Regions from separate parts of the Burkholderia sp. Bp9016 genome, predicted to be linked through region 1. Evidence: riboswitches for the same ligand, from Rfam matches in the RefSeq annotation. Region 1 holds a riboswitch; the other holds the start of a gene.
The links. Region 1 has a riboswitch for thiamine pyrophosphate ahead of DIE13_RS19615 (FAD-dependent oxidoreductase). Riboswitches for the same ligand answer to the same signal wherever they lie in the genome.
Positions count from the first base shown of each region.

Region 2: it holds a riboswitch for thiamine pyrophosphate, as region 1 does, so the genes downstream of both, thiC (phosphomethylpyrimidine synthase ThiC) here and DIE13_RS19615 (FAD-dependent oxidoreductase) in region 1, are expected to answer to the same signal.

Region 1 covers NZ_QTPY01000015.1:111,915-115,235, forward strand. The annotation lists gene DIE13_RS19605 (thiazole synthase) at 1-303, opposite strand, end outside; gene thiS (sulfur carrier protein ThiS) at 342-539, opposite strand; gene DIE13_RS19615 (FAD-dependent oxidoreductase) at 573-1,724, opposite strand; TPP riboswitch at 1,950-2,073, opposite strand; gene DIE13_RS19620 (ABC transporter ATP-binding protein/permease) at 2,342-3,321, shown strand, end outside.
Region 2 covers NZ_QTPY01000021.1:87,457-90,777, forward strand. The annotation lists gene DIE13_RS24230 (molybdopterin-dependent oxidoreductase) at 1-221, opposite strand, end outside; gene DIE13_RS24235 (cytochrome b/b6 domain-containing protein) at 251-883, opposite strand; gene DIE13_RS24240 (pentapeptide MXKDX repeat protein) at 982-1,230, opposite strand; TPP riboswitch at 1,497-1,613, shown strand; gene thiC (phosphomethylpyrimidine synthase ThiC) at 1,738-3,321, shown strand, end outside.

The DNA.
Region 1 (3,321 bases):
GTCGGTGTCGAACACCTCGCGCGCCATGTGCGCGGTCGTCACTGCCTCGGCGACGGTCTGGCAGCCGGCCGTGTTCGGCAGCAGCGGCACCGCGTGGCGCTTGAGCAGGTCGAAGAAGCCGGCCTCGGCCGTACCGCCCGTCATCTGGCGGCGCAGCGCGACCGTCACCATCCCGGGCCGCGACGCGGCGATCGAATCGGACAGCGACTGCAGCGACGGATAGCGCGACGTGCCGAGCAGCACGCGGCTTGCGAAGGTTTCGCCGTACAGCGTCAGCGCGTCGGCGGAAGTATGGGACGTCATGTCGTTTTCCTGGAAGAGCGGGGACGGACCGGCGGCGCTCAGCCGCCCGCGACGGGATGCACCACGTCGAGCTTGTCGCCCGCCGCGAGCGCACGCGCCGCATGCTGCGTGCGCGCGACGAAATTGCCGTTCAGCGCGACCGCGTACGGCGGACGCGCGCCGAACGCTGTGAGCGCGTCGGCCACCGTCGCACCGTCGGGCAGCGTCAGGGTCTGTTGGTTGATCTGGATATCCATGAGACTCGGGTCGAATTCGATGGGCGATGCGCGTCAGGCGGGCTGACGCGCGTCGTCGCGGTGATGAAGGAGCGCCGGCCAGCGCGCGGCATCGCGCCACGCGGCAAACGCGTCGGCATCGCCGAACGCGCCGCCCAGCGCAGCTTGCGCGAACCCGACGGCCGCGTGCGCGACTTCCGGCGCGATCATGAAGCCGTGCCGGTACAAGCCGTTGACGGCGAGCGTCGTCGCGCCGTCCCAGATCAACGCCGGGCGGTGATCTGGCAGCGTCGGACGGCATTGCGCATTCAGTTCGAGGATGCGCGCCTCGCCGAATGCCGGGTGCACGGAGAATGCCGCGCTCAGCAATTCGAGCGCGGAGCGCACGCTCACGGGCGACATGTCCTCGCCCTCCACTTCGGTCGCGCCGATCACGTACAGGTCGTCCTGCTTCGGCGCGATGTACAGCGGATAGCGCGGGTGCAGCAGCCTCACCGGCCGCGTGAGCCCGATGCCGGGCGCACGCACGCGCGCGACTTCGCCGCGGATGCCGCGCAGCGCAGGCAGCACCGGCTTCGCGCCGAGCCCGCGGCAATCGATCGTGAAATGTGCGTCGGGCCGGTTCGCGTCGTCGATCGCGACGTGCCAGTGCAGCTCGACGCCGCGCTGCGCGAGGCCCGCCGCCAGCGCGCGCAGCGCCTGCCGGTTGTCGAGCTGCCCTTCGCGCGGCAGCATCAGACCGCGCGCGAATCGGCCCGCCAGCGCGGGTTCGGCCGCGTCCACCTGCGCACCCGCCAGCGCGATGACGCCGCCGTCGAACAGTTCGGCCGGTGCGTTCGCGCGCACGCGCCGTTCGAACAGCGGCGCCTCCGCGCGATCGGCGTGGTGCCAGACGACGAGCGTGCCGTGACGCTGGAAGAACACGGGTTCGGGCAGTTCCGCGAGCCACTGCGGCCAGCGGGGGAGCGACGCGGCGCCGAGCTCGGTGATCAGCAGTTCGGCGCTCGCCGCCTCGGCGAGCGGTGCGAGCATCGCGGCCGCGATCCACGCGGCCGACTGCTCGCCGTCCGGGCCGCCGCGTTCGTACAGCGCGACGCGATGCCCGTCGCCCGCGAGCCGCCACGCGATCAGGCGACCGACCAGGCCGCCGCCGAGCACCGCGAAATCCGGCCGGCGATCGTGAACGTTCGAAGCGTGGGTGTTCATCGTGCGCCCTCCGCGCGGGCGCGCGAGACGAGCGCCAATGCACGCACACCGTCCCGTGCCAGCGCACACGACGGTGATTCAGGAACAGCGCAAAAGACTGAAGATTGAGCGGTCATCATTCCTTCCGTAACGCGCGATGCGCGTACCCAAAAGGACGAAACCGGCAGCAAAGGCCGGCCGGGCGGGACTCGGGCGCTGACCATGTGGGATGGCAGCCAGCGCGGCCCGGCGGGATCAGAAACTTCCCTCGCCGGTATTACCCGGATCGGGTGCGAAGGGTCTTTCTCAGCCTCGCCGCGTCGCCCGGAACTACCCGTCGGCCGCGCTCGAAGCACCCCTGTTTCGTCGTCGGCCATTAGACCATAAAAGCGGAAAGCGCCGCAAACTGTCCCCCTTGCGGCAAATTCGCCGTCGCGCCGGGCCGCTCTGGCACAATGCCTGCAGGCCGGCCGCGCGAGCGGCCGGTTGCCGCGTCACCGCCGGCCTTAAGTGCCGTTTAAGACGCGCGGGCGAACATCCGGGCGCCCGCCGTCAGTCGGCACCTCGTCCGGCATGCCGTATCGCGGCGCGCGCCCGGCTTCGCCCGGCCCGCGCGCCGGCTACTCATCAGGAAGCACATGACCCAATCGATCGATCCCGTCCGCTCCGCCTCCGACGCGCCGCAGGACGAGCGCCCGATATCCGCGTGGAGCCTCATCAAGCCCTACTGGGTGTCATCCGAATGGAAAATCGCGTGGGGCTTGCTGATCACGATCATCGCGATCAACCTCTGCGTGGTCTGGATCAACGTCAAGCTGAACAAGTGGAACGCGCAGTTCTACAACGCGCTGCAGTCGAAGAACGTCCACGACTTCCCGAACCTGCTGATGCAGTTCTCGGCACTCGCGTTCGGCTTCATCATCCTCGCGGTGTACGGCCGCTACCTGCGGCAGATGCTCGGCTTCCGCTGGCGCCAGTGGCTCACCGACCGCTTCCTCGGCCAGTGGCTCGGCGATCGCGCGTTCTACCGGATCGAACGCGACCGCCTTGCCGACAACCCCGACCAGCGGATCACCGACGACCTCCAGTCGTTCGCGACGACGACGCTCGCGCTGTCGCTCGACCTGCTGTCGACGGTCGTCACGCTGGTGTCGTTCATCACGATCCTGTGGTCGCTCGCCGGTGCGCTGACGCTCTCGCTCGGCGCGACGCCGATCACGATTCCCGGCTACATGGTGTGGGCGGCCGCGCTGTACGCGGTGATCGGTTCGCTCATCATCCAGAAGGTGGGCCATCCGCTCGTGTCGATCAACTACCAGCAACAGCGCGTCGAGGCCGATTTCCGCTTCGGGCTGATTCGCGTGCGCGAGAACGCCGAGCAGATCGCGTTCTACGACGGCGAGAAAACCGAGACGAGCAACGCGCAGAGCCTCTTCATGCGTATCCGCGACAACTGGTGGCGCGTGATGAAGTACACGAAGCGCCTCACATTCGTGCTGAGCTTCTACGGGCAGATCGCAATCATCTTCCCGCTCGTCGTCGCCGCACCGCGCTATTTCGCTGGGGCGTTCTCGTTCGGCGTGCTGATGCAGATCTCGTCCGCGTTCGGCACCGTCAG
Region 2 (3,321 bases), on a different contig from region 1:
ACGCGATCGTTCAGCCGCGATACCCGCTCGAGAAACGTGTTGACCGATGCGTCGTCCTGCAGCGTGCAGCCGGTCAGCATCGTCAGGCCGCCGAGAGTCAGGATGCGGCGATTGAACAGCCGTCGCGACGGCATCTCCAGTTCGCGGCGCACGTCGAGTTCGAGCGACTTGCGGTCGAGCGTCCAGCGCGAACCGTCGCGCCTGTATTCGGATTCCGACATGATGATTTCCTTTACCCGGCGTTGACCGGTCAACGCCCGCGCAGCATCGCGAGCAACGAGCGCGGCACCAGCAGCGCCATCGCGACGTGCACGACGACGAACGCGACGAGCAGCGACATCGCCCAGAAATGCACGACGCGCGCGTTGTCGTAACCGCCAAACAGTTCGCGCAGCAGAGGAAACTGCACCGACTTCCAGATCGTCAGCCCGGACAGCACCAGCACGACCAGGTCGACGATCGCGACCAGGTACGCGGCACGCTGCACCGCGTTGTAGACGCTCAAATCGTCGTGCGCGAGCCGGCCGCGCAACGCGGCGCGCACGTCGCGCCACACGGACGCCGGCGTGACGGGCAGCATCTTGCGCGCAAGGCGGCCGGTCGCGATCGACATCGTCAGATAGAACAACCCGTTGCCGACGAGCAGCCACATCGCCGCGAAATGCCATTGCAGCGCGCCGCCGAGCCAGCCCCCAAGCGTGATGCCGTGCGGAAATACGAACGGCGGATAGATCGGCGACGCATCGTAGATGCGCCAGCCGGACAGCGCCATCAGGATGGCCGCGAGCGCGTTGAGCCAGTGGCTCGCACGCACCCACAGCGGATGAATCGGGCGCGTGGGCGGCGCAGCGGCCGCGCGGCCGGTGGCGGGAACGGTTTGCATGATGAAGACTCCCGGAACGCGTCGACGAGACGAGACAAAACGAAACGCGGGCGGCCGTCGTCCAGCACACGCGCCGGCCGCGCCGCTGCCTGGCTTCGTCAGTTCGACGGCGCCATCTTGTCGCCCGACGACTTGCCCATCGCGTCCTTCTTCATCGCGTCGTGCTTCTTCATGCCGTGCTTCTTCATCGCATCGTGACCCATTGCATCCTTCGCCATCGCGTCGTGGCCCATCGCGTCCTTCGACATCGACGAACCGTTTTGCGACATCGCGTCGTTCTGCGCATATGCGCCCGTTGCAAGCGTGGCGAAAGCAGCGACACAGGCGGCGATCAGTACCTTTTTCATGACATCTCTCCATTGAACATGGGTTTAAGGAGCAGAATAGACGGACGACGTCGCGGGAAATGACAGCCGCTGCGAAATATTTTTGAGGCCGCGCGAAGGCGCGCCATGTTGCACCGCTTCGCCGCTGCCGGTCGAGCCATGGAACCGTGCGGCCACGCACGCTGCCCCTTCGACGGGACATCGCACCACCCGCCATGCTGCAGCCGCACGAGGCGACCGATCCACTGCCGGTTGAAACCGCCGCCAAGCCGGTGTATCGTGTGCCCTTGCTAACGCGGGGGTCCTGCAATGCGCTCGGTCAAACAACCGGCATTGCGGGTGAGAAATACCCTTTGAACCTGATCTGGATAATGCCAGCGCAGGGAAGCGTACGGATTTCGCCGCCATCCTTCTGACGAAATCCGCCGCCTCACCAAACCTCGTCTCCTGCTTAGCTCGAGCCCCACATTCGTCAAGGGCTCCGGGCAAGCGCCGAAGCGCCTGTCCGGCGCTCACACAGGAGATTGCATGAACGCCAATCCGAAGTTTCTGTCTGCCGACGCCCACGTCGACGCGGCTGCCGTCGCGCCGCTGCCCAACTCGCGCAAGGTTTATGTCACCGGCTCGCAGCCCGACATCCGCGTGCCGATGCGCGAAATCACGCAGGCCGACACACCGACCGGCTTCGGCGGCGAAAAGAATCCGCCGATCTACGTGTACGACACGTCGGGCCCCTACACCGATCCGGACGCGAAGATCGACATCCGCGCGGGCCTGCCCGCGCTGCGCCAGGGCTGGATCGAAGCACGCGGCGACACCGAAGTGCTCTCCGGCCTGTCGAGCCGGTACGGCCTCGAGCGCGCGGCCGACCCGGCCACCGCCGACCTGCGTTTCCCGGGCCTGCACCGCAACCCGCGCCGCGCCCAGCCCGGCAAGAACGTCACGCAGATGCACTATGCGCGCCAGGGCATCATCACGCCGGAAATGGAATACATCGCGATCCGCGAGAACCAGCGCCGCGCCGAGTACATCGAGAGCCTGAAGGCGAGCGGCCCGAACGGCGAGAAGCTTGCCGCGATGATGGGCCGCCAGCATCCGGGCCAGGCGTTCGGCGCCGCGGCCTTCGGCGCGAACGCACTGGCCGAGATCACGCCGGAATTCGTGCGCGACGAAATCGCACGCGGCCGCGCGATCATCCCCGCGAACATCAACCACCCGGAATCCGAGCCGATGATCATCGGCCGCAACTTCCTCGTGAAGATCAACGCGAACATCGGCAACTCGGCCGTCACGTCGTCGATCGGCGAGGAAGTCGACAAGATGACGTGGGCGATCCGCTGGGGCGGCGACACGGTGATGGATCTGTCGACCGGCAAGCACATCCATGAAACGCGCGAGTGGATCATCCGCAACAGCCCGGTGCCGATCGGCACGGTGCCGATCTACCAGGCGCTGGAAAAGGTCAACGGCAAGGCCGAGGATCTCACCTGGGAAATCTTCCGCGACACGCTGATCGAGCAGGCCGAGCAAGGCGTCGACTACTTCACGATCCACGCTGGCGTGCGCCTGCAGTACGTACCGCTCACCGCGAACCGGATGACGGGCATCGTGTCGCGCGGCGGCTCGATCATGGCAAAGTGGTGCCTCGCGCATCACAAGGAAAGCTTCCTGTACGAACACTTCGAAGAGATCTGCGAGATCATGAAGGCGTACGACGTGAGCTTCTCGCTCGGCGACGGCCTGCGCCCCGGCTCGATCTACGACGCGAACGACGAAGCGCAGCTCGGCGAGCTGAAGACGCTCGGCGAACTCACGCAGATCGCGTGGAAGCACGACGTGCAGGTGATGATCGAAGGCCCCGGCCACGTGCCGATGCAACTGATCAAGGAGAACATGGATCTCCAGCTCGACTGGTGCAAGGAAGCGCCGTTCTACACGCTCGGGCCGCTGACCACCGACATCGCACCAGGCTACGACCACATCACGTCGGGCATCGGCGCCGCGATGATCGGCTGGTTCGGCACCGCGATGCTCTGCTACGTGACGCCGAAGGAACACCTCGGGCTGCCGAACAAGGACGACGTGAAGGAAGGGATCATCACGTACAAGCTC